4 regions of the Serratia grimesii genome follow, and region 2 is predicted to be linked to each of the others. Evidence: riboswitches for the same ligand, from Rfam matches in the RefSeq annotation. Region 2 holds a riboswitch; each other region holds the start of a gene.
The links. Region 2 has a riboswitch for thiamine pyrophosphate ahead of thiC (phosphomethylpyrimidine synthase ThiC). Riboswitches for the same ligand answer to the same signal wherever they lie in the genome.

Region 1 (8,062 bases), 2.1 Mb from region 2:
GGGACCATATCGAATATGAAGTGAAAACCGATCTCGGTGCGCTATTCATTGTCGATGTACAGATGGAGCGCCAACTGGCGCCAGCCACACGCGTGGCCGTTGATTTCAAATCTCAGGGGCTGGCACTGATAGCTCAGTGAACCTCAAAACGTTAAGGATCAAACATGAATGAGCCCATTTCCCAGCGTCTGTCGCTGGCCGAACAGGCGGCGCGTGCCGCCGGCACCAAAGCGCTGGACTATTTTAACCGCCGTGAAAGCCTGGTGATTGAAACCAAACGTGATGCACAGGACGTGGTATCCATTGCCGACCGAGAAGTTGAACTGTTGATCCGTGAACAGATCGCCAGTCAGTTCCCGGACGACGGTTTTTTGGGGGAGGAGTTTGGCTTGCAACCCGGTGACTCAGGTTACACCTGGGTGGTGGATCCCATCGATGGCACCAGCCCGTTTGTTAACGGCATGCCAAACTGGTGCGTGTCCATCGCCGTGATTCACCACGGTGAGCCGGTGATCGGTGTGATCGTCGCACCCTGCCAGCAAGAATGTTTTATCGCGGCACGCGGCGCGGGGGCGACGCTCAATGGCAAACCGCTGCGGGTCGATCCAAAACGTACGATGCAAAACCACGTCACCGGTTTTGGCGCTAACAGCTATGTCACACCGGAACGCGTCGGTGAGATCGCCGCCGGTATCACCGCGGCGGGCGGCAATTTCTTCCGTAATGGGTCGGGTGCCATGATGCTGGCTTGGGTTGCAGCCGGACGTTTGGTGGGTTACTACGAACCCTATATGCATGCCTGGGACTGTCTGGCGGGTTACTGTCTGGTCAACGAAGCCGGTGGCTGGACGCATCCGTTCAATACCGACGGGGAACATCTACTGCGTGGCGGGCCGGTGCTGGCCGTCGCGCCAGGGGCCAAACAAGATTTAATGCATATCGCACAACTGTAATTCAGACGGCTCACAAATCTGTTTAGAGTTAAACCGGTGGGGTCGAGCCTGTTCGACCCGATTTAACCCATTGATTATGTTATAGGGCGCAGTATGCAGCGCCCTTATTCTTAGAACCTACAACCCGCGTTTTTCCATCAACACAGCCAGATCAACCAAACGGTTAGAGAAGCCCCATTCGTTGTCGTACCAGGCCAGAACCTTGACCAGATTCCCACCAATAACCAACGTAGAAAGCCCATCAATAATGGATGAACGTGGGTCGCCTTTATAATCGCTCGATACCAAAGGCTCATCGCTGTAACCCAGAATATCCTTGAGTGGGCCCGACTGCGCCGCCTGACGGAACGCGGCGTTGATCTCTTCAGCCGTCACGTCACGTTTCAACGTCACCGTTAAGTCAACGATAGACACTACGGGCACCGGCACACGTAACGAATAACCGGTTAAACGCCCGTCCAATGCCGGGATCACCTTGCCAAGGGCTTTGGCGGCACCGCTGGAGTAAGGCACTATCGACTCCGCTGCGGCGCGAGCGCCACGTAAGTCTTTTTCCGGTTGGTCATGCAATGCCTGGCTGTTGGTGTAGGCATGGGTGGTATTCATCAGACCATATTCAATACCGAAGGCCTGATGCAGGACCTGAGCCGCGGGCGCCAGGCCGTTAGTGGTGCAACTGCCGTTGCTGACCACACGGTGCTTCGCCGGATCGTACAGATCCTGATTAACGCCCATCACTATCGTAATATCGTCGTCTTTGCCCGGAGCCGAGATAATCACTCGCTTGGCCCCGCCTTTCGTGATGTGCACTTCGGCCTTGGCTTTGTCAGTGAAGAACCCCGTCGCTTCGATAACGACGTCAACGCCCACGCTTTTCCATGGGATAGCGGCCGGATCTCTTTCGGAGAAAACATGAATCGGCCGACCATCGAGCAGTAGCTGGTTTTCACCGGCTTCAACATTGGCTGCCAATGTGCCCGACAACGAGTCGTATTTCAGCAGATGCGCCAAGGTTTTGCTGTCGGTTAAATCGTTGATCGCCACTATCTCAAAGTCACTGCGCCCCAACGCAGCACGCAACACATTTCTGCCGATTCTGCCGAATCCATTAATGCCTACTTTGACCATGATCTACTCCTTCGTTATTGGCTCTGCTGCCAATGTAGGTCGAAGGCGTTATGACGTAAATGACGTTTATAGATCAATTTACGCCAACATGCGTGAATGGAAACGTTCGCGATACTCGGTAGGTGTCAGTTGTAAATGTCGTTCAAAAACGCGCCGCAGATTGAGACCATTACCAAACCCGCAGTTCATGGCGATTTGCTCAATACCTTCAGCACTCTGTTCCAAACGTTGCCGGGCCAGATACAGGCGCCCTTCTTCAACAAATTTAGCGGGTGAAATGCCCGTCTCACGCGTGAAAACGCGGGTAAAGTTTCGCGGGCTCATCGCGACCCGCTCTGCCAGTTTTTCTACACCGAGATCGCTGGACAGGTTTTCCAGGATCCAGGACTGGAGATCGCGGATCGGGCCAGGGTTTTTAGCCTGATTCAACGGATAACGACTGAACTGCGCCTGACCGCCAGGCCGACGCAGGAACATCACCAGGTCTTGCGCCACTTCGCGTGCCTGAACAAAACCGTAATCGTCTTCCACCAGCGCCAGGGTGAGATCGAACCCGGAACTGACACCGCCGGAGGTCCAGACAGAGCCATCCTGAACATACAGCGGCCCATTTTCGACGTGTATTTTGGGGAAGCGGGCCTGCAACGTTTCCAGCAGTCGCCAATGGGTGGTTGCCCGGCGTCCATCGAGTAAACCAGCCTCTGCAAGTAGCAAAGCGCCACCGCATACCGACGCAATACGTCGCGCTTTAGGTGCGGCGCGGCGCAGCCAATCGACCACATAAGCACTTTCTTCCGCGGTCGCCCCTTTTCCCGTCACGATGATGGTGTCGCGCTCCTGATCAGGATCGAGATCCGAGAGACGATGATCGGCGAGCAGATTCAATCCAGACAAACCGTGCACCACCCGATGGGGTTGTGTGGTGGCCAGCGACATTTGATAAAGCGGCGCGTCATGGGGCCTCAAGCGGTTGGCCTGCATCAGGATGTCAGCGATTCCCGCCGACTCGAACAACATGCCCCCTTCGGGGACGATAATCAGAAATGTATGCATGTCCTTAAAATACAAATTGAGCAAAATAAGTCAAGAATGTGCTATCCGCAGAGGCACGTTAATTTGCTGCCCCTGCTTTGAATTTCAGAGAAGCCCACCACAGGCAGTTCAGGCGGGCTCGTCGTCATCGAACTATCAGCGCCAACCCAGCGCCGGGGCGACATGCGTCAAGATCGATTCAATCACATGGGCGTTATAGTCAACGCCCAATTGGTTTGGCACGGTCAACAGCAAGGTGTCCGCTTCGGCAATGGCTTCGTCCTGCGCCAGTTGTTTGATCAACAGCTCTGGCTCAGCGGCATAACTGCGGCCGAATATGGCTCGGGTCTGCTGATCGATATACCCCACCTGATCGCCTTCCTGACCGCTATTGCCGAAATAACTGCGATCCTGCGAATTCATCAATGCAAAGATACTGCGGCTGACCGACACACGGGGTTCGCGCTGATGCCCTGCTGCTTTCCAGGCTTCACGGTACTCGCGAATTTGCTTGGCCTGCTGCACGTGAAACGGCTCGCCCGTCTCGTCATTTTTTAACGTCGAGCTTTGCAGGTTCATCCCCAATTTCGCCGCCCAGACTGCTGTGGCGTTCGAGCTGGCCCCCCACCAGATACGATCCCTCAAGCCTGCGGAGAAAGGCTCAACACGCAACAGTCCCGGCGGGTTGGGGAACATCGGCTGTGGGTTCGGTTCGGCAAAACCTTCACCACGCAGCGCATCGAGTAACACCTCGGTATGGCGACGGGCCATATCGGCTTCGGTCTCGCCTTCGGCGGGCGTATAGCCAAAGTAACGCCAGCCCTCAATGACCTGCTCGGGAGAACCGCGGCTAATGCCAAGCTGCAAGCGTCCACCAGAAATCAGATCAGCAGCACCGGCGTCTTCGACCATATAAAGTGGGTTTTCATAGCGCATATCGATCACACCGGTGCCGATCTCAATACGTTGAGTTTTTGCGCCAATGGCAGCCAACAGCGGGAACGGCGAGCCTAGCTGACGCGCAAAGTGATGCACGCGGAAGTAAGCCCCATCCGCCCCCAATTCTTCTGCCGCGACAGCGAGATCGATGGATTGCAGCAACGCATCCGCAGCAGAACGGGTACCCGACTGTGACGAAGGCGTCCAGTGACCAAACGAGAGAAATCCAATTTTCTTCATAGGAGTAGCCCTTAGATTCAATTATGACCGGATTACAGTGACAAAAATGCCCCCGCTCAGGCCAGAAAAATTGTGTGCGATCGCACTAAACGAACCGTTTTGAGCTAACGAAAGACGCCCTTATTGCAGCCCAACTCGACCGCCCGATCGTTGTAATCAAAAAGTAAATATCGTATAACAGGCTCCTCCGAGGGGTGTCCTGTTACGGGCTGAGATGGCACAAGCCGAACCCTTTGAACCTGATCTGGGTCATGCCAGCGAAGGGACGGGTCGGCAATAACACCATCAGTCATTGCCTGTTCATACCTCAGCGCGCCCGGATCTCCACACACTTTTGGAGGTCCCATGTTTACCCCTCAATTTGATAATGGTCTTTACGGACGGCTGCGCCAGCAGGCCGGTAGCCACTGGCAGGACTATGTCGCACACCCTTTTATTCAGCAACTGGCTGCCGGCACACTACCTGAGCCCGCATTCCGCCGCTATCTGACCCAGGATTACCTGTTCCTGATCCACTTTGCCCGCGCCTATGCGCTGCTGGTCAGCAAACTGCGGACCCTGCCGGAGATGCGTGCGGCCACCGCCTCCCTCAACGCCATTGTCGCCGAACTGCCTTTGCATCTGGCCTATTGCGCAGACTGGGGGCTGAGCGAACCAGACATTGCCGCCGAACCTGAGGCCGCAGAAACCCTCAACTACACCCGCTATGTACTCGATATCGGCCACGCCGGTGATGCGCTTGATCTGCTCGCCGCGCTGATGCCCTGCGTCGCCGGTTATGCCGAAATTGGTTTGCGGCTGCTGGGCGACCCTGCCACGGTAATGCAAGGCAACCCTTATGCCTCATGGATCCGTAACTATGGTGATCCTGCCTATCTGTCCGGGGTGCAGGCCGCACTCGATCTACTGGAAAACGTTAGTCACCAGCGTGGAGCTGAAAGCCGACTGGCCGAACTGTCGACCATCTTCACCACTGCGACCCGGCTGGAGTCTGCCTTCTGGCAAATGGGGTTGAATGCCAAATGAGTAGCGGTAACGCTCAGTATGACGGCGTGCGACCGGGTATTCAGGTGCGGGATTTGACTCTGCGCTTTGGCCCGCAAGTAATTTTCGACCGGCTAAATTTCGATATCGCAGGCGGCAGTTTTGTCGCCTTGCTCGGCGCAAGCGGTGCAGGGAAAACCAGCTTACTGAAGATCATTGCCGGGTTGGCGAAACCCACGTCCGGCACGGTCACAGGCAGCGATGGCCTGCCGATCCCCGGACGCATCGCCTACATGGGGCAAAAAGATTTGCTCTATCCGTGGCTAACCATTGCTCAAAACATTAGCCTCGGCGCACGGCTACGGGGTGAAAAAGTCGACCGTTCCTGGGCAGAACATCTGCTGGAACGCGTAGGTCTGAGCGGGTATGGCAGTGCCTTGCCGGCGGCCTTGTCCGGTGGGATGCGCCAACGCGCAGCCATCGCCCGCACCTTGTATGAGCGCCAACCGATCGTATTGATGGATGAACCTTTCTCGGCGCTGGACACCATTACCCGCGCAAAAATCCAGCAGCTTGCCGCCGAGCTGCTGGCACAACATACCGTGTTACTGATTACCCACGATCCCATGGAGGCCTGCCGCCTTAGTCACCGCTTGCTGGTCTTGTCACGCTATCCCGCCGGCATTGACGACAGCCATGTCATTGAGGGCCTGCCGCCACGTGCACCGGACGATCCCCAACTGCTGAAAAGCCAGAGCGAGCTGCTGCTGCAACTGGTGAGGGCAGCCGAATGAAACCTATGGTGGAAAGCCGCCTGTCACGAATGCGCCGCAGCCTGACAGTATTTGTCGGCCTGTTATTGCTATGGGGATGGGCCACCTTGGGTGATATACCCGCCTTCCTGTTGCCTTCACCGTCTGCGGTCGCGCAGGCGCTTTGGAATGACCGGGCTTATCTCGCTTATCACACGCTGATTACGGCCTCAGAAATAGCCTGCGGCCTGCTGGCAGGGGTGTTGCTGGGGGCCGCACTAGCGCTGTGCATGATTTTCTCGCCACGGCTGCAACGCTGGCTGATGCCCCTGGTGCTGACCAGTCAGGCGATCCCGGTGTTTGCGCTGGCCCCGCTGTTAGTGCTGTGGTTTGGTTTTGGCATGAGCGCCAAAGTGGTGATGGCGGTGCTGGTGATCTTCTTTCCTGTCACCTCTGCGTTCTTTGATGGACTGCGGCGGGTCAATAACGACTATCTCGACCTGGCACGTACCCTGCGTGCCTCCCCCTGGGCCCAACTGCGGCATGTGCGGCTGATGGCGGCGTTGCCGGCCTTCGGTTCCGGGCTACGCATGGCCGCCGCCGTCGCCCCGATAGGCGCCATCATCGGCGAATGGGTCGGTTCGGCGGAAGGTTTAGGTTACGTAATGCTTAACGCTAACGCACGCATGCAGACCGACGTCTGTTTTGCTGCGCTGTTTATTCTGGTGCTGATGACCGTCTTGCTCTGGGTGACGGTAGACGCGCTGCTGCTACGCCTTATTAACTGGGCGCCGGAAAATGACTGATAAAAGGAATCAACAATGATTAAAAATACCCTCTGCGGGCTGCTGCTCAGCGCTACGCTGGCCGGGCAAGCAACCGCTGCCGAAAAACTGACGCTGGTGCTTGATTGGTACATCAACCCCGATCACGCGCCTATCATGGTGGCCGAACAGATCGGAGCTTTCAAGGCCGAAGGCCTCGACGTCAAGATTGTGCCCCCGTCTGATCCCGCGTTGCCTCCGCGGCTGGTTGCAGCAAAACAGGCCGACCTCGCCATCACTTATCAACCACAATTGCATTTCTTTGCCGATCAAGGTCTACCGTTAATGCGTGTGGGCACCCTGATTAACTCACCGCTGAATACCATCATCACGCTGGATAAAACCATCACCACTCCTGCGGGCCTAAAGGGCAAGAAAATCGGCTATTCGGTCAGCGGTATTGAACAAGCGACGCTGGCAACTATGCTCCAGCATGAACATATCAACCCCAATGACACCCACTTGATCAACGTTAACTTCCAGTTGACCAGCGCCTTGCTGGCAGGACAGGTCGATGCGGTTATCGGCGGTTATCGCAATATTGAAGCGCTTGAATTGAAGTTACAGGGAAAAGATCCGGTGGTGTTTAACGTTGAAGATTACGGCGTCCCCGCCTACGACGAACTGATCATCGTCGCCAATCGCGACACCGTCACAGAGCCGAAAATTAAAAAATTCCTCGCGGCACTGAAAAAAGGCAGCGATTACCTGCATGCCCATCCTCAGGAAAGCTGGTTAGCGTTCGCCAAGGCCCATCCAGAACTGAACACCGAGCTGAACAAACAGGCGTGGCAGGCCAGCTTACCGCTGTTTGCGCGTGATCCGGCCAAACTGGATAAGGCACGCTATCAAGCCTACGAGCAATTCCTTTTCGACAACAAGCTGATCAAGAAAATCACCCCCGTGGAACAATACGCGGTGGAACTGCATTAAGCCGTTATCGGGCGTAGCATGCTGCGCCCTTATCTATAACGCCCTACCTCAATGGGGGAAGCCATACAACACCATGATTGGCCTCTCTCTTCACTGGCGTGATTAGTGTCACACTATTGTCACAAAAACGTCCAATCACACTCTGACGCACCGGAGCAATGCAAACACGCATTGCCCTGACGGTTTCAATGCGCTATACCCTCCTCTTTCTCGCTGCGGCAGCGGTCAGCGGCGTTGGCCAGGACAGTAAAGTTTTTCTTTTTAATTAGACAGGGTA
Region 2 (8,062 bases):
AGAGCCAGTTTAGCTTGTGCTTTGGAAAGGTCAGCCTTGTCCGCGATTACATCAATCAGTTGAGTCTTGTTCATAAGTTATCCTTACAGTGTGTTTATCGTTTGCAAAGCATCGAGTGCGACGGATATGCCGATGTACAGCACTCCCTGCATACACGCACCGATAGCCACTTTTTTTACGCCCCCCAAATGTAGACCAGACAGGGTGCGGATGTGAAGCCTTAAGGCATGACAAATCAGGCGTTAAATCACGTTTTCTTGCCTTATTGCGTTAAATTTATCCCGATATTACTTACCGCCGCCTCTCGCAGGTCAGAACGCAACCCTTTGATCAGCTCTAAATCACGCTCTTCACAGTCAGCCAACAGGCGGAAAATTTCCCATTGGATGTCCCATTCTTCCTCTACCGCAGGCAAAACTTTCAGCTCATCGTCGGTCATTTCTTTACCGGCCTGAGTCATTTCCAACATCGCCACAGTGCGAATTGACGTTTCACTGATGGCGATGGCGTGCTCTAGCGTCTCCCCGCTGAGTCGCGAATGGATCAGTTCCCCTAATGCGATACAGGCGTCAATCGCCGGGTAAACGCCGTAAAGATCGTAATCTTCTGCCGAGGGGATCGCCTCTTCCAACTTCTCCAGTTGGCTGTCAAAGTTAACCTTGGCGTCCTTGACCACCAGCGTTTCCCACACCAAATCCAGAATGCGACGGTAAATTGCCGGATCGCCGAACTCGGTTTGCAGGCAGAACATCTGGTAATTCGGGTACATACGCTCGCACAAACTGGCCATAAAGGTCAAATGTTGCCAGCTTTCAAGCTTTTCCAGACGTAAATGAATCGGGTTACGTAGCATTATTCACTCTCTTACGCGTTATCTGCGCCGCAGTGTACCCGAAATCGGTCATTGCGACATCTCTGGATGCTGCTGCAACCAGCGCTGGAAGGCCGGTCGGCGCGAGGCAATGGCATCAGCCCAGCGAGTGGGTTCCGGCAAACGGTAACCCGCCATACAACGTTGTACCCAGGCCAGTGCGCTGTCGGCCCCAACGCGGTGACCAGTGGAGATAAACAGCGGGTTACAGCGTGCTTTACTGCGCCACACCCAACCCAGCTGCTCACCTTTGTCTTCCAGGGGTGACAGCGAACCAGCCTCGACACCCAACGGCGCGAATTTACCGCACAGGCGCTTTTTGGCCACACCAATGGTCGGCACATTGACCAATAGGCCGAAATGGCTGGCCACACCCAAGCGGCGCGGATGCGAGATCCCATGGCCGTCGACAAAAACCAGGTCAGGCTTCTGGTGCAGTTGCTCCCAGGCTGCAAGCAACGCAGGGTATTCACGGAACGATAAAAAACCAGGGATATAGGGCATGGTGGTGGCAACACGGGCCACTTGGTATTCAACCAACTCCAGCGACGGATAGCGCAGGATGGCGATGGCGGCACGGGTCACCGCCCCCTCCAGCTCAAAGCCCACGTCGGCACCGGCGATAAAAGCTGGCGGATCGACCAAAAAATCATCCTGGCGAATGACTTCTGATGCGCGCTGTAGTTGCTCTGCACGCAGGATTTGAGTATCAATCACATCAGATCCTTAGCGATGGTATTTCCCTGATTGCGCGTGGACGGCTTCAACGAATGCACCAGCGTTTTCCGGTGGCACGTCTAAGTGAATACCGTGGCCTAAATTGAACACATGCCCTTCACCGTGGCCAAAGCCCGCCAGAATGGTTTCGACTTCCTGACCAATACGCTCAGGCGATGCATACAGCATGGAAGGATCCATATTGCCCTGCAGCGCCACTTTATCCCCTACGCGACGGCGTGCATCAGCGATGTCTGTCGTCCAGTCGAGGCCGAGCGCGTCACAACCGGTTGCCGCCATGGCTTCCAACCACTGACCACCGCCTTTGGTGAACAGCGTGACCGGTACACGCCGGCCATCATTTTCACGCAGCAGGCCGTCGACAATTTTATGCATGTAGTGCAGCGAGAACTCCCGGTAGTCACGCCCCGTCAGCACGCCGCCCCAGGTATCGAATACCATCACAGACTGCGCACCAGCTTTAATTTGAGCGTTGAGATACAAAATGACACTGTCAGCCAGCTTATCGAGCAGCAAATGTAGCGTGGCTGGCTCGGCGTACATCATTTTTTTCAGCTTGGTAAAGGCCTTGCTGCTACCGCCTTCCACCATATACGTTGCCAATGTCCACGGGCTGCCTGAGAAACCGATCAGCGGTACTTCACCTTTCAACTCACGACGGATAGTGCGCACTGCATTCATCACATAACCCAGTTCCACTTCCGGATCGAACGCTGGCAGCTTATCCACATCGGCACGGCTGGTGATAGGAGAGGAGAAACGTGGGCCTTCACCTGCTTCAAAATACAACCCGAGCCCCATAGCGTCTGGGATGGTGAGGATGTCGGAGAACAGAATGGCAGCATCTAATGGGAAACGACGCAGTGGCTGCAACGTAACCTCACAGGCCAGTTCCGCATTCTTGCACAGCGACATGAAATCACCGGCCTCGGCGCGGGTGGCTTTGTACTCCGGCAAATAACGACCGGCCTGACGCATCATCCATACGGGGGTCACATCCACTGGCTGACGCATCAGCGCGCGCAGGTAACGATCGTTCTTCAACTCATTCATTATGGGCTCCCTTATTCATCTGCCGGTATTGTAGCGATTTATTGCTCACGGCATAAGGCTACGGTGTCCTCTATCAAACGGCGCGCCACGGTGCCAGGCGGTGGCAATAGTGGCAACTGATCATAGCGGTACCAGCCGGCATTCAGCAGCTCTTTGGGATCGTGACGGATCTCACCCCGGTGGTAATCGGCCATAAAGGCCATCATCAGCGAATGCGGGAACGGCCAAGGTTGCGAGGTGACATAACGCAGGTTTTTGATTTCAATGTTACTTTCCTCCATTACCTCACGCGCTGCCGCCTGTTCCAGCGTTTCGCCAACCTCAACAAAACCGGCCAGTACGGTATGAATACCACCGCGATGACGCACATGTTGGGCCAACAAGATCTCATCATCGCGCCGAATGGCGACAATCACGCAAGGTGCTATTTGCGGGTAGTAACGCTCCCGGCAATGGCTGCACAGACAGGCGCTCTCGGTACGGCTGAGATGCATCTCATGACCGCAATAACCACAGTAGCGATGAGAACGATAAAACTCGGCCAGTTGCACACCGCGTCCGGCGAGTTGAAACAACCCGCGATCGACTTCAAGCAGTTGGCGTACCGAGCCCATTTCCTGTGGCATCGCATGGCGGACCAACCAGACCGGCAACCCTTCCCATTCGCCAATAGTACGAGCCATTCTTCCCTGCAAGGAGAATGATGCGGCCAAACCACACGGTAATTCACCGTTCGGTAACCAAAGTTTGCTTTCATGGCTGACGATCCACCAGCCATTTTCATTACCCGTTAATGCAAGTTCCATATCGTTGTTGCACAACCTCAGCTTCACTGGCACTCTACAAATCGGCCTTGTTACATTTTAATAACTTACTGTTACGTTTTATTACTTACGGAGTCAAACATGCTCAACCGTTTGGAAAGCCTGACTCAGCGCGTTGGTGGTAGTAATGAATTAGTTGATCAATGGCTTCAGGCCCGCAAGCAACTGCTGGTCGCTTATTGCACCCTCGTTGGTATCAAACCGAACAAAGAAAAGCATACGCCGCTGAATGAAAAAGCGCTGGAGAACTTCTGCCATAATCTGGTGGATTATCTCTCTGCCGGCCATTTTCATATCTATGACAGAATTATCAAACAAGTGGAAGGCGCATCCAGTCCGAAAATGTCTCTGGCAGTTAATATCTACCCCAAGCTTTGGGCGAATACCGAGCAGATCATGGCATTCCATGATCGCTATACCGAAGTAGATATTGATCAGGATGTGTGTCTGGAATTCCATCAGGCGTTGTCAGATATCGGTGAAACGCTGGCAGCACGTTTTACCCTGGAAGATAAGTTGATCCAACTGGCTGCGGAAGCCTGGCAGCAAGCCCAGCCGGACGCAACGTTGGATCAGGCCCGTTAAAATTTTGTAGTGTTTTTTATTATCCCTCCTATACTGGGGGGCATCTTGTCGGAGTGCCTAGCGCCTGATTTGTTCATCAAATTGGCCAGGCTGAGACCGTTAATTCGGGATCCGCGGAACCTGATCGGGTTAATACCCGCGAAGGGAACAAGAGTAATCTATCGCCACAGGCAGGTGCCCAAATTTGGGACAATCCCGCCCTGCTGGCCAGCATCATTACTCCCTCCGAGCTCCAGACAAGCAACTTTCCCAACCCAACACACTGGTAGGAACTTGCTATGTCTAACGTTAAAAAACCCCGTGCCCGTAAAGAGCAACGCGAAGAAGCCCAACAGTTTATTGATACTCTACAGGGCGTTTCATTTCCCAACTCACGCCGTATTTATTTGCAGGGCTCACGTAGCGATCTGCAGGTACCGATGCGTGAAATTCAGCTCAGCCCGACGCTGATTGGTGGCGACAAAGACAATCCGCAGTACGAACAGAACGAAGCTATTCCGGTGTATGACACCGCAGGCCCTTACGGCGATCCGCAGTCTGAACTCAACGTACACACCGGCCTGGCGAAGCTACGCGCCGGTTGGATCACCGAACGCGGTGATACCGAAGCACTCAAAAACGTGAGTTCAGGTTTCACTCAGCAGCGCTTGGCGGATGAAGGTCTGGATCACCTGCGTTTTGAACACCTCCCGCTGCCCCGTAAGGCGCAACCTGGCAAATGTGTCACCCAGTTGCACTACGCACGTGCCGGTACTGTCACACCCGAAATGGAGTTTATCGCCATCCGCGAAAATATGGGCCGCGAACGTATCCGCGGCGAAGTATTACGCCACCAGCATCCAGGACAAAGCTGGGGCGCCAACCTGCCGGAAAACATCACACCGGAATTCGTCCGCCAGGAAGTGGCCGCAGGTCGCGCCATCATTCCTGCCAATATTAATCACCCTGAATCCGAACCGATGATCATCGGCCGTAACTTCCTGGTGAAAGTGAACGCCAACATCGGCAACTCGGCAGTAACCTCTTCGATCGAGGAAGAAGTCGAGAAACTGGTGTGGTCTACCCGCTGGGGTGCGGACACCGTGATGGATTTATCCACCGGTCGTTATATCCACGAAACTCGCGAATGGATCTTACGTAATAGCCCGGTGCCGATTGGCACGGTGCCCATCTATCAGGCACTGGAAAAGGTGAACGGCGTGGCGGAAAACCTCACCTGGGAAATGTTCCGCGATACGCTGCTGGAACAGGCAGAACAAGGGGTTGACTACTTCACCATTCACGCCGGTGTACTGCTGCGTTACGTGCCGATGACCGCTAAACGCCTGACCGGCATCGTCTCTCGCGGCGGTTCGATCATGGCTAAGTGGTGCCTGTCCCATCATCAGGAAAACTTCTTGTATCAGCACTTCCGCGAAATCTGTGAGATTTGCGCCGCCTATGACGTTTCTCTCTCCCTCGGCGACGGTCTGCGGCCGGGTTCGATTCAGGACGCCAACGACGAGGCGCAGTTCGCCGAACTGCACACCCTGGGTGAGCTGACCAAAATTGCCTGGGAATATGACGTGCAGGTGATGATCGAAGGCCCCGGCCACGTGCCAATGCAGATGATCCGCCGCAACATGACCGAAGAGTTGGAACACTGCCACGAAGCACCGTTTTACACCCTCGGCCCTCTGACCACCGATATTGCCCCAGGCTATGACCATTTCACCTCCGGTATTGGGGCCGCCATGATTGGCTGGTTCGGCTGTGCCATGCTCTGCTACGTGACGCCAAAGGAACACCTCGGCCTGCCGAACAAAGAAGACGTCAAACAGGGACTGATCACCTACAAGATTGCCGCCCACGCTGCTGATCTGGCCAAAGGCCATCCCGGTGCGCAGATCCGCGATAACGCCATGTCAAAAGCACGCTTCGAATTTCGCTGGGAAGATCAGTTCAACCTGGCACTCGATCCAGCTACCGCACGTGCTTATCACGATGAAACCCTACCGCAGGAATCCGGCAAAATCGCCCATTTTTGTTCCATGTGTGGGCCCAAATTCTGCTCGATGAAAATCTCGCAGGAAGTGCGTGACTATGCCGCAGCCCAGGAAGCCGCCAAACCAGTAGAAGTGCAGATAACCGGTATGGAGAAAATGTCGGCCGAGTTCCGCTCACGCGGTAGTGAGCTATACCACAGCGCCAGTAATCTGCAGGAGGAACTTCGCAATGACTGATATCAACACACCTTTCCCCGCCACGCCGCACAAGTTGGGGTTATACCCTGTCGTCGACAGCGTTGAATGGATTGCCCGTCTATTGGAAGCCGGTGTCACCACGATTCAACTGCGGATTAAGGATTTGCCGGATGAGCAGGTCGAAGAGGATATCGCCACAGCCATTGCCCTCGGTAAACGGTATAACGCACGGTTGTTCATCAATGACTACTGGCAGTTGGCGATTAAACACGGTGCCTATGGCGTTCATCTCGGTCAGGAAGATCTGGATACCACCGATCTGGCAGCTATTCACCGCGCCGGATTGCGTTTGGGCGTTTCCACCCACGACGATGCCGAACTGGCCCGCGCCATTGCGGTGAAACCTTCCTATATCGCGCTGGGGCATATTTTTCCGACGCAAACCAAAGATATGCCTTCCGCCCCACAGGGTCTGGTGGAGTTAAAGCGCCATGTCGCCGGGTTGAGTGACTACCCAACGGTAGCGATCGGCGGGATCAGTATCGATCGCGTAGCAGCCGTACTGGATTGTGGCGTTGGCAGCGTGGCCGTCGTCAGCGCAATTACTCAGGCCGCAGACTGGCGTGCCGCCACCGCCCAACTGCTGCAGTTGATCGAAGGCAAGGAGTAGCGCCATGTTGAACGATCAAGAGTTTCTGCGTTACAGCCGCCAATTGCTGCTGGAAGACATTGGCCCAGCCGGCCAGGAGAAACTAAAAGGTTCGACGGCACTGATTGTCGGGTTAGGGGGATTAGGCTCCCCCGCCTCACTCTATTTAGCGGCAGCCGGTGTTGGTACCTTGCTGCTGGCCGATGACGACAGGCTGCACGTCACCAATTTGCAGCGTCAAATCCTCTATCGCAGCCCCGACGTTTCCCAAAGCAAAGCCGCTCTGGCAAAGCACCAGCTACAGGCGCTGAACCCGATGGTCGAATCCATCGCGCTGGAACAGCGTTTGCAGGGGGAGGTGTTACAGCGTGCCGTACAACGCGCTGATTTAATTTTGGATTGTAGCGATAACATGGAAACCCGCCATGCGGTGAATGCCGCCTGCATCAAAGCCGGCAAGCCGCTGATCAGTGGCAGTGCAGTAGGTTTCAGCGGCCAATTGTTGGTGATTGAGCCACCCTATGCCCAGGGTTGCTATGCCTGCTTGTATCCAGAGCAAACGGAACCCCAACGCAACTGCCGAACCGCTGGCGTACTCGGTCCGGTAGTTGGCGTCATTGGGACGCTGCAAGCACTGGAGGCGATCAAAATGCTAGCGGGCATGCCTTCGTCACTCAGCGGAAAACTGCGGTTATTCGACGGTAAACAACAAAGCTGGAGCACCTTGCAACTTAGCCTGGCTAGCACCTGCGCGGTGTGCGGAGGGACAGCATGAAAATCAGGCTAAATGACCAGCCATTGGAATTGGCGCAGCCACTGAGCGTCGACGCTCTACTCGAGCAGTTGGAACGCCACCAGCCAGGTACTGCACTGGCTATCAACCAAACCATCATCCCGCGTGCAGACTGGGTTAACCACTTGGTGCAAGACGGTGATGACATCCTGCTGTTTCAGGCCATCGCTGGAGGCTGACATGTTAAAAATCGCCGATACCACTTTTACTTCACGCCTATTTACCGGGACCGGAAAATTCGCCACCCCTACGCTGATGCTGGACGCCCTGCAAGCCTCCGGTTCCCAGCTAGTGACCATGGCAATGAAGCGTGTTGATCTACGCGGTGGCAATGACGCCATTCTGGCGCCGCTACAGCAACTGGGT
Region 3 (8,062 bases), 380 kb from region 2:
CCAATCAACATCCAAATCAGCAGGTTAACTACGCTCATCACCCAACCGGCCTTCCACCATTCACCCAGCGTCACATAGCCAGAGCCGAAAATAATCGGTGCCGTACCTGTGCCATAGTGAGTCAGTGACATCATTAGTGAAGAAGAGAACGCCAGGATAAGCCCCAGCAACGCGGGCGGTGCACCGAGTGCAACCCCGGCAGCAAAGAACGCGGCAAACATGGCAGTGACGTGCGCGGTCGTGCTGGCGAAAAAGTAATGCGAATACAGATAGATGATAGTCAGTAACACCGTACCACCTACCCAGCTCATACCCATGTGATCGATACCGTTGCCCACCGTTTGCGACAGCCAACTGATCAATCCCAACTTACCAAGGAAACTGGCCATCATCACCAGCGCGGAGAACCACACGACCGTATCCCAAGCGCCCTTGTGTTTCAGTACATCCTCCCAGCTCAACACCCCCGTCGCCAATAGCACCGCCAGGCCAATCAGCGCCGCAGTGGTTGGGTTAACCGACAATGCCGGACCAAAGATCATCGCTGGGATACCTGCCCACATCACCAACAGCAAGGCAAACACCGCCAAAGTGATTTTCTCGGGTAATGTGATTAGCCCCAAGGCCTGCAGTTTTTCCCGGGCGAAACGTGGTGCATCCGGGGTACTTTTTACTTCCGGCGGATACAACAGATAAATGACCAGCGGCATAACGATGAGCGAGCACAAGCCTGGCACCAGAGCTGCAACAGCCCACATTGACCAAGTAAGCTCAAAGTTGCCATGGGTACCTTTGGCAATCAAACTGACGATCAATGGGTTAGGTGCCGTAGCAGTGATAAACATCGCAGAAGTGATGGGGTTGATATTGTAATTCACCAGTGACAAATAGCGCCCAATCTTACCGGAAGTATTCAACTCGGGTTTGGAGCCAAAGCTATCGGCGATCGATCTCATGATCGGGTGGATAATCCCGCCGCCACGGGCAGTATTGCTTGGCGTTACCGGTGCCAACGTGGTCTCCGCCAGCGTTAATGCATAGGCGATCCCCAGTGTCTTTTTGCCGAATAGCGAAATAAAGTAATAGCCAATGCGCGCCCCTAACCCGGTTTTGTTCAGGCTAAGAGAGATCATGATCGAGAAACCAATTAGCCAAATCAATTGGTTGGAAAATCCGCTCAGCGCATCATTCAGCGCCGCGCCTGGGTTACCCGGGTTGGTAACACCGGTCACTGCTACCAGCGCAATAGCCACCACCGAAACGGCACCAATGGGCATCGCTTTGCCGATAATGGCGATAATAGTGCCGATAAACAGCGCCAGTAAATGCCAGGCATTGGGCTCTACCCCAGCAGGCACAGGGATCACAAACCAAATTAGCAAAGTCGCAGCGAGGGCAAACAGGGAAGGAACAGGCTTGAGCGGTGTTAGTTTATCCATAACATACCCACTTTTCTAAACGGATCGGCATCTCAGCAGCAAGATGGGCGGGAGCGTAGCAGTCACGCTCCGTGTTCCCTTTAGCTTGGAGGGTTGGCGTAATGTTCTCAATGACATGCGTCAATGTTGCTGATGTTAAAACTCACACTTCCCGCACGCGAGCACTCATCCATAACGCCGCTACTGCCAGGATGGTCGCGAACCAATACACCGCATAATGGCCCAGGTTTTCCACCAATGCCCCCTGCAGTACCCCCGCCAGAATCACACCGGTAGAAATACTATTGGTAAACAGCGTCGTCGCAGCCCCCGGACGTCCCGGCATCAGGTCCTGGAAATAAAGCATGCCGATACCGGCGATAATGCCGATAAATATGGCGTTGAACAGCTGTAACACCATCAGAGCCAGCTTGAATTTAAACATCACCAACCCGGCATAAAACAAAATACCCGCCACCACAGCAAACAACATCATGTTGCGCTTACCGAACCGTTTGACGTAATAGCCGGCCAGCAGCATTGCAGGAATTTCCAACCCCGCCGCAGTGCCCATCAGCAGGCCCGCCAGATTCTCCGGCAGCCCCAAATCCGCGGTAATATAGAGCGGCATATCGATGATATACATCGTATTGCACGTCCACATCAGCATCGAGGCGATAAACAAGCGCCGTACATCACGGTTACGCCAGGCACTGGCGGGTGCAATAGGCGCCGAAGCCGTATTGGTAAGTACATTGTCCTGAACTTCCTGCCCAGCACGCGGCACCGATGGCAAGGTAAACCACACCAGTAACGCACAGACAGCAAAGGTTGTCGCCGCAATTACAAACATCACGGTAAATCCGTAGGTCAGCGCCAACGTAAACGACAGCGGCGGGCCAATTACCCATGCCAGCGACAGTTGTGCACGCATCACCGAACTGAACATCACTACTTCACGCGCCGAGCTGTCAGCATATTCTCGCGCCAGCGCGAAAATTTGCGGCATCGCGGTATTGGCAATCGCCGACAACAGCACACCGGCGGTGATCAGCGTCAAATAGTCACGGTTGAAGGCAAACAACAGACAGTTGCCGATCGCCATAATACAACACACCAGAATCAACTTACGCCGGTCGCCATGCGTATCCGAACGCTTGGCCAACAGAAAACTGACGGCAATACCGACAATGGCATTAACGGTGTAAAACAGACCAACCCACAGTGGCCGTACCTTAACTTCAGTCGTAAGGAAGAGGCTCAGCGTCGGGGCCAATAACGCTCCGGCAATGCCAGAAAGAAACGCAATCAGCAGGAAAGCGGCAAAAATGGGATTAAAGCGGCGTGGTAACCCGTACAGACGTTTCATATTGTCGTCCCTGGCCCTAATGCGGAAGAGAGAACCTTAGGCTACGGCAGATAAATTGCAAGAACATCACCGCGGCTGGTGATAAAAAAACCAGTGGGTATGACCCCACTGGCTGGTGAAACAGCACCATTACTCAGAAACTCTTGTGCCCTTCGCCTTTCAAGCCGCGATGTTGCTGCTCAAAGCGCAGTGGCCTAACTCAGTTGTCGCATCAAAGATGCTCGCGATATTCCTTGTCCGCCATCTTATGGATGTCCCATTGGGTCAGGTGAGCCAGCATATCCAGCCGCGCCTGTTCAGGCACCAGCCCCAGCCAATCGGCATGCTGGCGGCGTACCGCGCTGAAATACCGTTGATAGAACTGTTTTGACAAGAAAACTTTCATCTGTCGCCCTCCCCCTTTCATTGAGGAAAATTATCGGCGTAATATAGGGAAAGATAAATTGATGGGTTGATACCGGAGCGTTCCTCTTTTATGTCCACCTCCAGATTGCAACAGCAGTTCATTCGTCTGTGGCAACGCTGCCATGGCGAGCCGACCGATACCACGCTGCAAGAGCTGGCCGAAGTGCTCACCTGCTCACGTCGTCACGTGCGTTCGTTACTTGGAGCCATGCAGCAGCAAGGCTGGCTGACCTGGCAAGCGGAATCGGGGCGTGGTAAACGTTCGCGGCTCACCTTCCACTACACTGGCCTGGCATTGCAGCAGCAGCGTGCGGAAGAATTGTTGGAGCAAGACCGTATTGATCAACTGGTGCAACTGGTCGGCGATAAAAATGTGGTGCGGCAGATGCTGCTGTCCCAACTGGGCCGCAGCTTTCGTCAGGGCAAACACATTCTGCGCGTGCTCTACTATCGCCAGTTGTACAACCTGTTGCCCGGTTCAGCGTTACGACGTTCGGAAACCCATTTGGCACGGCAGATTTTCAGCGGACTGACGCGCATAAATGAGGAAAACGGGGAACTGGAATCAGACCTCGCGCATCATTGGCAAGCTTTAACACCGCTGCATTGGCGTTTTTATCTGCGTCCGGCGATTCATTTTCATCATGGCCGCGAGCTGGAAATGGAGGATGTCATCAGTACGCTCAGTCGCTTGATGCCACAGCCCCTGTTTTCCCATATCGAGCGCGTGATCTCGCCGACGCCATACGTGATTGACGTGCACCTGCTCAGCCCCGACTACTGGCTACCCTGGTTGCTGGGTTCTGTGCACGCCATGATCCTCCCACGTGAGTGGCAGAGTCTGCCGGAGTTCTCACGCCATCCAATAGGAACCGGACCGTACAGTGTGGTACGCAACCACCGCAGCCAGATGAAAATTCACGCCTTCGACGATTACTTTGGTTACCGCGCACTGATCGATGAGGTGAACATCTGGGTGCTGCCGGAAGTGACCGAAGAACTGGTGCACTCCGGCGTCCAGTTGCAGGCGGACGACACTGGCAAAAATGAACTGGAAAGCCGGTTGGAAGAAGGCTGCTATTTCCTGCTGTTTGATCAGCGCTCCTCATTGGCGGCGGATCCGGCCATTCGCAGTTGGCTGTGTGAGTTGATCAACCCGATTTCACTGCTGAGCAACGCCGGGCCAGTCTATCAACGCTATTGGTCTCCCGCCTATGGCATTCTGCCGCGCTGGCACCATAACCGTGCGCTGGCACTACAATCCAAGCCGTCTGGGTTAACCGAACTGACACTGACCTTCTACAGCGAACACTCGGAATTCCACGCCATTCAACAGGCGATCGAACCCTTGCTGGTGCAACAGGGTATCAAGCTGAAGATTCAGATCGTCGATTACGATACCTGGCATAAAGGCGATGCGATCAGCGATGTGTGGCTAGGCAGCGCTAACTTCTATCTGCCGCTGGAATTCTCGCTGTTCGCCACGCTGTATGAGTTGCCGCTAATGCAGCACTGCATGAATGAAGATCTCGCTGAAGATGCGACGTTGTGGCGCGCCAATACCTTACCGCTGGCCGATTTTGGCCGACGTCTGGTCAGCAGCCATCAGCTACACCCGCTGTTCCACCACTGGTTGCAATTGCATGGTCAACGCAGTATGCGCGGTGTGCGGATGAACACCCTCGGCTGGTTTGATTTTAAATCCGCGTGGTTTGCGCCGCCGGAAGCATAAGCGCCTTTCACCGACGCCCGTTAGTCTTTACAATGGCGCCGTCTCAACGGGGTGCAAAAATGCGGCGTGCCGATTTTGCTGAGAATAAACCCGTCGAACCTGATCCGGTCAATACCGGCGGAGGGATTTGAGCCTAGCGAACCGGCAGCCGCCACTCGCCCCCTCAGATACCCTTGCCCCCTAAATGTTCAGGAGTGCAAAGTGGTCAAAAAAAGTCTGCCCTTATTATTGTTGCTGAGCGCCGCGCCGGTGTTCGCCAAACCCACGCTGACGGTCTACACCTATGATTCCTTCGCTGCAGACTGGGGCCCTGGTCCGGCAGTCAAAAAGGCCTTTGAGGCCCAGTGCGACTGTGAGCTGAAATTCGTGGCACTGGAAGATGGCGTATCACTGCTTAACCGTCTACGTATGGAAGGCAAAAACAGTGCCGCCGACGTGGTTCTGGGGTTGGACAACAACCTGTTACAGGCCGCGCAGCAAACCGGTTTATTCGCACCAAGCAACGTCGACAGCGCTCAGTTAAGCGTCCCCGGCGGCTGGCAGGATAAAACCTTCGTGCCTTACGACTACGGCTACTTTGCCTTTGTTTACAATAAAGAAAAACTGAAAAATCCCCCCACAAGCCTGAAAGAACTGGTCGACAGCGACCAAAATTGGAAAGTGATTTACGAAGATCCTCGCACCAGCACGCCGGGCCTGGGGCTGCTGCTGTGGATGCAGAAAGTTTATGGTGACAAAGCCCCCGAAGCTTGGCAGAAACTGGCGAAGAAAACCGTCACCGTGACCAAGGGCTGGAGTGAAGCCTACGGTCTGTTCCTGAAAGGTGAAGGCGATCTGGTACTCAGCTACACCACCTCTCCGGCCTATCATCTGATTGAAGAGAAGAAAGACAGCTACGCCGCTGCCAACTTTAGCGAAGGTCATTATCTGCAAGTCGAAGTGGCGGGCAAACTCAAGGCCAGCAAACAACCGGCACTGGCCGAGCGCTTTATGCAATTTATGGTGACTCCAGCGTTCCAGAACACTATTCCTACCGGTAACTGGATGTACCCGGTGATCAAAACCCAACTACCGGCAGGTTTTGAGCAAATGACCGTACCGCAGACAGCGCTACAATACAGCGCTGAAGACGTGGCTAAACAACGCGGCAACTGGATCCGGGCATGGCAAACCGCCGTCAGCCACTGATCCCACGCTGGTTATGGCCGGGGCTGCTGGCTTCCGGTCTGATCCTGACCGTCGCCGTACTGGCGATGGGTTCGCTGTGGCGACACGCGCCCGAAAGCGACTGGCGGGGTCTGTGGCAGGACAGCTACCTGTGGCATGTGGTGCGTTTCACCTTCTGGCAGGCGTTGTTGTCGGCGCTGATCTCGGTGCTGCCCGCGATCCTGTTGGCACGCGCACTGTTCCGTCGCCGTTTCCCCGGCCGCCAGTTACTGCTGCGGCTGTGCGCCATGACGCTGGTGCTGCCGGTACTGGTGGCGGTGTTCGGCCTGCTCAGTGTTTATGGCCGACAAGGCTGGCTGGCTGCAATATGCGGTTGGCTCGGCATTAACTACAGTTTCTCCCCTTACGGTTTGCAGGGCATCCTGTTGGCACACATGTTCTTCAATCTGCCGTTAGCGACTCGCTTGCTGCTGCAGGCACTGGAAAATATTCCGGTCGAACAACGCCAATTAGCGGCCCAGCTTGGCATGAGCGGCTGGCAGCAATTCCGCTTCGTTGAGTGGCCAGCACTGCGTCGCCAGATCCTGCCGAGCGGCGCGCTGATCTTTATGCTGTGCTTTGCCAGCTTCGCCACCGTGTTGTCACTGGGCGGCGGGCCGCAGGCCACCACCATCGAACTGGCGATCTACCAGGCGCTCAGCTATGACTACGATCTCAGCCGCGCTGCACTGCTGGCTCTGATCCAACTGGCCTGCTGCCTGGGGCTGGTGGTGCTCAGCCAGCGCTTGAGTCAGGCGCTGCCCGTGGGCAGTACCCATGCCCACATCTGGCGCAATCCGGAAGACAGCTTGTGGCGCCGCGTGAGTGATTTTTTGCTGATTGCCGCCGCGCTGCTACTGCTGCTGCCCCCGCTATTGGCCGTCATTGCCGACGGTGCCAACCAAAGCCTGGTCAGCGTACTGCAACAACAGGTGCTGTGGCAGGCGTTATTCACCTCGTTACGTATTGCTCTCGGTGCCGGTGCGCTGTGCGTGGTACTGACCATGATGCTGCTGTGGAGCAGCCGTGAGCTGAAGTTGCAACAGCGGCTGCGCTGGGGCCAGCGACTTGAGCTGAGCGGTATGGTGATCCTGGCAATGCCGGGTATCGTGCTGGCGACCGGCTTCTTCTTGTTGTTAAGCGATACCGTGGGGCTGCCGCAGTCGCCGTATGCGCTGGTGATCCTCACCAATGCACTGATGGCGGTGCCCTACGCGCTGAAAGTGCTGGAAAACCCGATGCGTGACCTGGCCGAACGCTATAACCCGCTGTGCCTGTCGCTGGATATCCACGGCTGGCAGCGACTGCGGCTTATCGAACTAAAAGCATTGCGCCGCCCACTGGCCCAGGCGCTGGCCTTCGCCTGCGTACTGTCGATTGGCGATTTCGGTGTGGTGGCCCTGTTTGGCAACGAGCACTTCCGCACCCTGCCTTTTTACCTGTATCAGCAGATTGGTGCCTATCGCAGTAATGACGGCGCGGTCACCGCACTGTTGCTGCTACTGTTGTGCTTCCTGCTGTTTACCCTGATCGAACGTTTACCGGGCCACCATGATAGATCTTGAAAAACTGACCTACCTGTATGAACACCTGCCAATGCGCTTTGATCTACGCATTGAACCAGGCGAACGTGTCGCGGTGCTTGGCCCCAGCGGGGCGGGCAAAAGTACGCTTCTTAGCCTGATTGCCGGGTTCCTGTCAGCCACCAGCGGTAAACTGCGGCTAGATGGCAGCGACCACACCACAACGCCACCGGCTAAACGCCCTGTCTCGATGCTGTTTCAGGAAAATAACCTGTTCGCCCATCTGACGGTGGCGCAAAACATCGGATTAGGTTTGGATCCCGGATTGCGGCTGAACGAAGAACAGAAGCAACAGTTGGCACAAATCGCGCGACAAGTCGGATTGGAAGAACATGTACTGCGCCTGCCG
Region 4 (8,062 bases), 1.6 Mb from region 2:
CGTCCACCAGCTTCAAACAGGCCGCGATTGAGCAGGGCCGTTGTCCGTCCTGGGGTTACATGACCAAGGAACGGGTATTGTCGGCACCGGCACCTATTGCGGAATTACTGCACGTTGATGAGGGAACGGAGATATATAAGATTTGTGGTTGGGGAGCTTTGGACAATCACATCGTGTTTTACCACGAGACCTTTATCAGCCCGCTTGCGGCACCTGAATTTATCGAACGTCTGGGTGAGCGCTCTTTCGCTGAAGTGTGGGAAAGCGCCTACGGGATTGCCACTCATACCCGCCATCTGGCTTTTAAACCTACGCGATTATCCGGTGATGCGTGCAAGGTCATGGGCGGCAATGCCAGCACACCGTCAATTTTGGTCGAAAAGCATCGTGCCGATGCCCAACGTAGGATTGTACAGGTGGATATCGAATACTGGCGTTTCGAGTCGGTGGATTTTTTCATTAACTTATAGGTGAACACCATGGATCGCTTAACGGCGGAGAAAGTCCTTCAGCGGGCGCAGAACTTGCCTCTTTATCTGCATGCCTATGCCTATCATCTCAATATGCGTATGGAAAGGATCCTGCCTGAGGATCTTCTGATGATTGCCCATCAGCAACGGTTGCGTGGCGTTAAGGTGCACGTGCTGGATGGGGAAAGTCAGGCACTTTGCCATGCCGATGACGACAGGCTGCGCAGGTTTGGTGAACAGGCGCAGCATTACGGTTTGGATGTTCATATCGAAACCAGCGCGTCCGATGCGCAAACAATCGATCAGGCGGTCACTATCGCCCTTAAATGCGGCGCAAGTTCGGTTCGTTTTTATCCGCGTTATCAGGGGGCATTACAAGAGGTCTTGGCGCGAATCAGCGCAGATATTCAGTATATAAAGCAGCGTTACCAGCACACAGGTCTGAGTTTTACCCTCGAACAACATGAAGATCTCAAGAGCCATGAACTGGTGAGTTTGATCCAGGCAGCAGATTTCCCTCAACTTTCCCTGTTGTTTGATTTCGCCAACATGATTAATGCCAATGAAGAACCCTTGCCGGCACTGGCAGCAATGGCAGGAGAAATCACACAGGTGCATATCAAGGATGCGCTTATTGTCCGTGAAAATAATGGCCTGGGGCACCGCGCCTGCATTTCTGGACAGGGCGATTTACCATTCAGGGAGCTGTTGTTGGGGCTCATTTGTTTGGGAGAGGATCAACCACAGGTCACCGCCTATGGTCTGGAAGAAGAAGTGGATTATTATGCTCCGCCGTTTCGTTTCAGCGGTGAGGGCGATAACCCTTATATCCCATGGCGTGAAATGAGTGAAACACCATTACCAGAGCAGGGGCTGGAGGAAAGGTTAAAAAAAGAATCTCAAGATGCATTAAATCAAATTCACTACGTTCGTACTATTATCGACAGTCTGATGCAGCAAGCCAAGGGGCTATTAACCCCGACGTAATATAATAAATAAATTTATAAATGACACATTCTCACTGATGTGAAGATTCGTTCGTCTCATCATTGGGGTAACAACACCGCTTATTATTTAATGGCTGTGAGGGGATTATGCTGACTAAAAAAAGATGGGCGCTATTTAGCTTGTTGGTTCTATGCGGGGGAACAATATATAAATTGCCCTCCCTTAAAGATGCGTTTTATGTGCCCATGCAAGAATATTTTCATCTGAGCAACGGTGAAATAGGTAATGCCATGTCGGTCAACTCTATTGTGACGACCATTGGTTTCTTCTTATCAATTTATTTCTCCGATCGCCTGCCACGGCGATTCACCATGTCTTTTTCATTGATAGCTACAGGTTTGCTCGGCATCTACCTGTCAAGTATGCCTGGCTACTGGGGGATTTTGTTTGTCTGGGCGCTATTTGGGGTGACCTGCGACATGCTGAACTGGCCGGTGTTACTGAAATCGGTAAGTATGTTGGGGGATAATACTCAGCAAGGGCGTTTGTTTGGTTTTTTCGAGACGGGCCGCGGTGTGGTCGATACCGTGGTGGCATTTTCCGCACTGGCGTTGTTTACCGCTTTTGGCAGCGGCTATCTTGGCTTTAAGGTCGGGATACTGTTCTATTCAGCGATCGCTATTGCCGTAGGGGTTATTATTCTTTTTGTGATGAAAGAACACCCGCAGGAAAGTAAGTTGCCGAAGAATGAAATGCCTGCAAGTAACAAGCCAGGCATGAGTAGCGTATTAAAAAACAAAACGGTATGGCTGATTGCTTTTAGCGTTTTCTGCGTCTACGCCGTGTATTGTGGATTGACGTTCTTTATTCCTTTCCTAAGTAATGTCTATGCATTACCGATTGCATTGGTAGGTGCATACGGAATTATTAATCAGTACTGCCTTAAAATGGTGGGTGGGCCTATTGGCGGTTTAATTGCCGATAAAGTATTAAAGTCTCCCAGCAAGTACTTATTCTATACCTTTATTATTAGCGCAGTGGCGCTGGCACTTTTGATTCTGTTGCCGCACGAACAAATGCCGGTCTATCTGGGTATGGCTTGTACGCTAGGATTTGGTGCCGTGGTCTTTACCCAGCGTGCGGTGTTCTTTGCACCTATCGGTGAGGCTGAAATTGACGAAGAACACACCGGTGCGGCCATGGCGTTAGGCAGCTTTATCGGTTATGCCCCGGCGATGTTTTGTTTCAGCCTGTACGGCCACATTCTCGATGCCTTCCCAGGGCTAACCGGCTACAAGATCGTCTTTGGTCTGATGGGCATGTTTGCCTGCGCAGGGATTATCGTGTCGGGACTGTTGGTGAGAAATATCCGTGCGCGTGCAAAATTGACCCAGGAAGTATCTGCTGCCTGATCAGGTTTGCTTTGATGGGCACGGTATATGCCGTGCCCTTATTTTGCAGGGGAATGCATCAGGTAGTAGTCTTCCGTGCCGTCATTGCCCGTGGTGATCGTTCTCCAGCCATGCTTATGGTAAAACGCCAACGCCTTTTCATTTTTCACCAGACATTTCAATGACCCGGTGGCAGTAAACGTCTGTTCAGCCGCCTGCAGTAAGGCGCTGCCGACACCCAAGGGCGGCAGGTGAGGATCGACATACAGGTTGTGAATAAAGTTATCTTGGCGATAAATCGATACAAACCCCAGTAGCCTCCCTTGGTCTTCCGCAACCCAGATATCCTCACCCAGCGTTGAACGATCGAAGTCTTCCAGCCGATAACCGGCAGTATCGCGCCACGTAAACGCCGCTTTGCGTGACGCCAAATATAGCGTGCGCAGGAAAGGGCGGTCGGCCTCTTGGTATGTTCTTATCTGCATGGCATCTCCTTTTTATTTTTTGACACTATAGCGCGATTGACCTCACCGGCGGCAACCTCAATAATGGTCGTCTTGACTCGGGGTGCCTCTAGGGGCTGAGATTTTACCCGTATTACCTGATCTGGATTATGCCAGCGTAGGGAAGTCTCGGTGCCTCAACCGGTACCCGCCTTCTTGAACGCCGGTTGGGAGGAATATGTTCGCTCGACCTGATGCTTTACCCGGCGCCCGTGCCGCGGCTTGTTTGACCCAATTTAAACGCCAACCCCCATTGATTCACTGCCTGACCAACGAAGTTGTGCAGGAACTGACGGCTAACGTGTTGCTGGCGCTCGGTGCTTCCCCTGCGATGGTGGTGGAACCGACCGAAGCGGCGCAGTTCAGCCGGCTGGCGAATGCTTTGCTGATTAACATTGGTACTCTCAATGCTTCACGTGCCGAATCCATGCTGGTGGCTGTGGAGGCCGCTAATGCGGCGGGAACGCCATGGACACTGGATCCGGTGGCGGTGGGGGGGTTGGTGTACCGCACCGCATTTGCCCAGCGCTTGTTAGGTGAAAATCCGGCAGCGATTCGCGGTAATGCTTCTGAAATCATGGCGTTGAGCGGTTTACAGGCAAACGGGCGCGGCGTTGATAGCACGGACGATTCGCTGGCGGCTTTACCCGCCGCGCGTGAGTTGGCACGGATCAGTGGTGCCATAGTCGCGGTAACCGGGGTCGTGGATTATGTCACCGACGGCCAGCGTGAGTGGGCCGTTGCAGGAGGGGACGCGCTGATGACACGGGTCGTGGGAACCGGTTGTGCCCTGTCGGCGGTGGTGGCGGCATTTTGCAGTCTGCCGGGCGATCGGCTGGACAATGTGGCGACTGCCTGCCGGGTGATGTCGCTTTGTGGTGAACGTGCTACGCAGCATGCCGCCGGACCGGGCAGTTTTACCCCTGCGTTCCTCGACGCTTTGTATCAACTGCGACCGGAGGATCTGCAATGAAACGGATTAACGCATTGACCATCGCGGGTACCGATCCGAGCGGCGGTGCAGGTATCCAGGCTGACCTGAAGGCCTTCTCTGCGTTGGGGGCTTACGGAACTTCCGTTATTACCGCGTTGGTGGCCCAAAATACCCGCGGGGTACAGTCGGTTTACAATATTGACCCTGCTTTTGTTGCCGCTCAGCTCGACTCTGTGTTCAGTGATGTGCGTATCGACAGCACAAAAATCGGTATGCTGGCTAACACCGACATTGTGCTGGCGGTGGCGGAGCGTTTGCGCCATTACCAACCGACATTTGTGGTGCTGGATACCGTTATGCTGGCGAAAAGTGGTGATCCACTGTTGGCGCCAGAGGCAGTAGATTCTATTCGTCGCGAACTGTTGCCATTGGTATCGATTATCACGCCGAATCTGCCAGAAGCTGCGGCATTGTTGGAATGTGCTCCGGCGGAAAATGAACGACAGATGCGCGAGCAAGGCCAGGCGCTGTTGGCGATGGGGTGTCAGGCGGTGCTGATGAAGGGGGGTCATCTGAGCGAAAGTGAAAGCCCGGACTGGCTGTTTAGTGCTGGACAGGAACAGCGTTTCACCGCGCCGCGTGTGGCGACCCGCCATACGCACGGTACCGGTTGTACACTTTCCGCCGCATTAGCCGCGTTACGCCCGCGCCATGATGATTGGGCCGGCACGGTGGCTTCAGCCAAGGATTATCTACAAAAAGCGTTGCAGCAAGCCGACACCTTGGAAGTAGGTCAGGGGATCGGGCCGGTACATCATTTCCATGCCTGGTGGTGACTCAACTTTTTGCCGTCACTGTGGTCTGACTAAATTCAGGCCCGGTTTTGGCCGGGTGCGAATGAATTTTATTAAAGGAGAAGGCCATGACAGGACAAAACGCACTTCGCGGTGCCATCTTCGGCGTGTTACTCAGCTTTAGCGCGGGCAGCTTTGCCCAACAAATTGTCACTACCTCAGATGTGATCCAGCAGCCGGGGTACCAGACCAGTTGGCAGAACATGGTGAAAGGCCAGGCCCGCTTGCCGGGTTGGGCGCGTAAGGGCGTGGGGACATCAACCCCGGCGCAGAGTCTGAGCTGGAAGGGCCAAAACTATCTGGTGGGTAATGTGTGTAAACCCCACGACTGTGCCAACAATTTTATGATGGTGGCGTTTAAAGAAGACAAGTCGCAAGCTTGGGCGGTACGCGTCGAAGTGGCCAACAAGCCGGAAGCGGTTGATCATCCGAAGAAATACGCCAAGTATCAATGGTTGGGTAAGCCGGACGAGGACATGAAAGCGCTGCTGAAACAACAGTTCGAGAATAATCCCGACTGGAAATAGTCAGTATTCGGCTGAGTGCGGATGTATTCAGCCGGTTTTATGCGGAATATGGGAATTATTAAAATAAAATTAATATTAAATCAACTCCGATAGGAATAGTTTTAATTTATAATTAATTGATTATCTAATGATACCCGATCTGTATTATTCATTATATTTTTCTCCTTAGTATTTAATCGGTTGAATATTTTATTTTTCACACCGGAAAATATCAATACATATTTTGTGGTTTTATTTTATTTAGTGTCTATGATCTTGTTTGGCGAATTTGTTTTCACCGGAAAATAAGCATTGCAGTTTTTTGCAATGGTGTCTGGGGTTAAATATCCAAACGGAGCATTATGATCATGGCAACTAATCAGGTTACTCTTTCTGAAGATGAAAAAGCATCATTATATTTGTTGGATCAAACGATGGGATTCACCGTGCAGGCCGCCTTGCGGGCTGCGGCTGAGCTGTGCGTGGCCGATCATCTGATCGACGGTCCCAAAACCGCCCAGGAGCTTGCAAGGAAGCTGGAGGTGGACGGCCGTATGCTGCACCGAGTTTTGAGTATTCTGGCATCACGAAATATTTTTGCCGTTTCCGAAGACGGACGTTTCTCGCTAAACCCCGTAGCGCAATATTTACGTTCGGACGTGCCGGATTCACTGCGCGGTGGGGTATTAATGCTGACGGATGAAACCATGTGGCGCCCATTGGGAAAATTAGCTGCGACTTTACGCGGTGAGCCGGTATTTAAACAAATATTCGGCATGCCATTCTATGATTATTGGTCGCAAGACGATATTCCTGACTCGGAAAATGATTTCCATATCGGTATGGCATCGATGTCGGCGTTGGAAAATAAAATTGTGATGCGTAGCTATAAATTCCCCGAGCATGCGACGGTGGTGGATATCGCGGGTGGGTTTGGCGGATTGCTGCTGAGCGTATTACGCGCCAACCCTACGGTTAAAGGCATTCTTTTTGACCAACCGCAGGTATTGCCAAGAAACCGCCTTGGTGAGTTGGGTGATGATTCACGGTGGGAAACCTGTGCGGGCAGTTTCTTTGAAGCCTGCCCGACGGCAGATTTTTATCTGTTGAAATTTATCGTCATGGACTGGGCTGACGAGCCGGCCCGCCGGATATTGCGCACTTGTCGTAATGCGATGTATCCGCAATCGAAGCTATTGCTTATTGAACCTGTAATCGTGCCGAATAACACGGCCTGGGACAGCTGTCGCGAGCTCGATTTGGTGCTGATGGGCAGTTTTGACGGCGGGCAGGTACGTACCGAAGAAGAACTGAAGGCGCTGTTGGCCAGTGCCGACCTGAAGCTGAATCGGATTATCGATACCGGCTGTTATTTGTCGATCGTCGAGGCGGTACCGAATTGATACCCGAGATGAACCGGCAAGGAGGAACCCGCATTGCTGCGGGTTTCTTTAGCTTAGTTAGCCGATCCCGGCTTGATGCAGGTCATGCAGGTTGATCGCGCCCACCAGCACGCCATCCAAATTGACCACAGGGGCGGCGCTGATGTGCTGTTCGTGTAACGCCTCTAACGCTTCTCCGGCGCGCCACTGTTCTGGCAAACGGTAGCCGGGGCGGGTAATCGCTGGGCTTAACGCATCCTGTAGGCTATTGCCTTTCACCAGCCAGCGACGCAGGTCGCCATCGGTAAATACGCCAACCACTTTCTGCTGCGCGTTACATACGGGTACCAAGCCCAGTCCGGTGCGGCTCAGTTCAAGCATCGCTTCCATGACGTTGGCATTTTCACTGACCTGAGGCAGGCGATCGCCTGTGCGCATCAGGTGATGTACCCGATTCAGTAAACGTGCCCCCAGGCTGCCACCTGGATGCGAGCGGGCAAAATCTTCGGCGTTGAAACCACGTTGACGCATCAGCGCCATGGCCAGTGCATCGCCCATCATCAGCGTATTGACTGCGCTGGACGTCGGCGCCAGCCCCATTGGGCAAGCTTCACGTTCGACACTGATATCCAGCATGCAGGCGGCTGCCAGTGCCAACGGTGACTCTTTACCGCCAGTGATGGCGATCACCGGGATATTATTTTCCGCCAGCAGCGGCAGGATCAGATCCAGTTCTTTGGCTCGGCCTGAATACGAGATAAACACCACCACATCATCGGCCCCGATCATCCCGAGATCGCCGTGCAGCGCTTCAGCCGGGTGTACAAAGAACGACGGTGTGCCGGTACTGGCCAGTGAAGCGGCGATTTTTTTGCCAATATGACCGGATTTACCAATGCCGGAAACCACGGCCTTGCCACGGCAATTCAGTAGCAGTTCGCAGGCGCAGACAAAATTATCATCCAGCCTTTCCAGCAGACGTTGCGCTTCAGTCAGCTCAATCTCCAGTGTTTCACGGGCAAAGGCCAGAAGGGCCGTGGCGTTACTCATCAGAATCTCCTACCAGAATGATAT

Region 1: it holds a riboswitch for thiamine pyrophosphate, as region 2 does, so the genes downstream of both, tenA (thiaminase II) here and thiC (phosphomethylpyrimidine synthase ThiC) in region 2, are expected to answer to the same signal.
Region 3: it holds a riboswitch for thiamine pyrophosphate, as region 2 does, so the genes downstream of both, thiB (thiamine ABC transporter substrate binding subunit) here and thiC (phosphomethylpyrimidine synthase ThiC) in region 2, are expected to answer to the same signal.
Region 4: it holds a riboswitch for thiamine pyrophosphate, as region 2 does, so the genes downstream of both, thiM (hydroxyethylthiazole kinase) here and thiC (phosphomethylpyrimidine synthase ThiC) in region 2, are expected to answer to the same signal.

The regions. Positions count from the first base shown of each region.
Region 1 covers NZ_LT883155.1:3,300,853-3,308,914, forward strand. The annotation lists gene SGBXF1_RS15620 (ABC transporter ATP-binding protein) at 1-140, shown strand, start outside; gene SGBXF1_RS15625 (inositol monophosphatase family protein) at 165-953, shown strand; gene gap (type I glyceraldehyde-3-phosphate dehydrogenase) at 1,071-2,081, opposite strand; gene SGBXF1_RS15635 (GlxA family transcriptional regulator) at 2,160-3,134, opposite strand; gene SGBXF1_RS15640 (LLM class flavin-dependent oxidoreductase) at 3,270-4,292, opposite strand; TPP riboswitch at 4,473-4,575, shown strand; gene tenA (thiaminase II) at 4,638-5,318, shown strand; gene SGBXF1_RS15650 (ABC transporter ATP-binding protein) at 5,315-6,070, shown strand; gene SGBXF1_RS15655 (ABC transporter permease) at 6,067-6,834, shown strand; gene SGBXF1_RS15660 (ABC transporter substrate-binding protein) at 6,850-7,785, shown strand.
Region 2 covers NZ_LT883155.1:338,885-346,946, reverse strand. The annotation lists gene hupA (nucleoid-associated protein HU-alpha) at 1-74, opposite strand, end outside; gene SGBXF1_RS01555 (YjaG family protein) at 263-853, opposite strand; gene nfi (deoxyribonuclease V) at 902-1,588, opposite strand; gene hemE (uroporphyrinogen decarboxylase) at 1,598-2,662, opposite strand; gene nudC (NAD(+) diphosphatase) at 2,701-3,468, opposite strand; gene SGBXF1_RS01535 (Rsd/AlgQ family anti-sigma factor) at 3,568-4,071, shown strand; TPP riboswitch at 4,111-4,235, shown strand; gene thiC (phosphomethylpyrimidine synthase ThiC) at 4,350-6,293, shown strand; gene thiE (thiamine phosphate synthase) at 6,286-6,924, shown strand; gene SGBXF1_RS01520 (HesA/MoeB/ThiF family protein) at 6,929-7,678, shown strand; gene thiS (sulfur carrier protein ThiS) at 7,675-7,875, shown strand; gene SGBXF1_RS01510 (thiazole synthase) at 7,877-8,062, shown strand, end outside.
Region 3 covers NZ_LT883155.1:723,718-731,779, reverse strand. The annotation lists gene SGBXF1_RS03390 (DASS family sodium-coupled anion symporter) at 1-1,439, opposite strand, end outside; gene SGBXF1_RS03385 (sugar efflux transporter) at 1,582-2,787, opposite strand; gene sgrT (glucose uptake inhibitor SgrT) at 2,999-3,172, opposite strand; gene sgrR (HTH-type transcriptional regulator SgrR) at 3,263-4,924, shown strand; TPP riboswitch at 4,962-5,068, shown strand; gene thiB (thiamine ABC transporter substrate binding subunit) at 5,126-6,112, shown strand; gene thiP (thiamine/thiamine pyrophosphate ABC transporter permease ThiP) at 6,088-7,695, shown strand; gene thiQ (thiamine ABC transporter ATP-binding protein ThiQ) at 7,682-8,062, shown strand, end outside.
Region 4 covers NZ_LT883155.1:3,840,123-3,848,184, reverse strand. The annotation lists gene SGBXF1_RS18105 (GntR family transcriptional regulator) at 1-470, shown strand, start outside; gene SGBXF1_RS18100 (sugar phosphate isomerase/epimerase family protein) at 480-1,457, shown strand; gene SGBXF1_RS18095 (MFS transporter) at 1,565-2,830, shown strand; gene SGBXF1_RS18090 (GNAT family N-acetyltransferase) at 2,869-3,294, opposite strand; TPP riboswitch at 3,363-3,454, shown strand; gene thiM (hydroxyethylthiazole kinase) at 3,491-4,285, shown strand; gene thiD (bifunctional hydroxymethylpyrimidine kinase/phosphomethylpyrimidine kinase) at 4,282-5,082, shown strand; gene SGBXF1_RS18075 (inhibitor of vertebrate lysozyme family protein) at 5,169-5,627, shown strand; gene SGBXF1_RS18070 (methyltransferase) at 5,975-7,009, shown strand; gene gutQ (arabinose-5-phosphate isomerase GutQ) at 7,067-8,038, opposite strand; gene srlR (glucitol operon DNA-binding transcriptional repressor SrlR) at 8,031-8,062, opposite strand, start outside.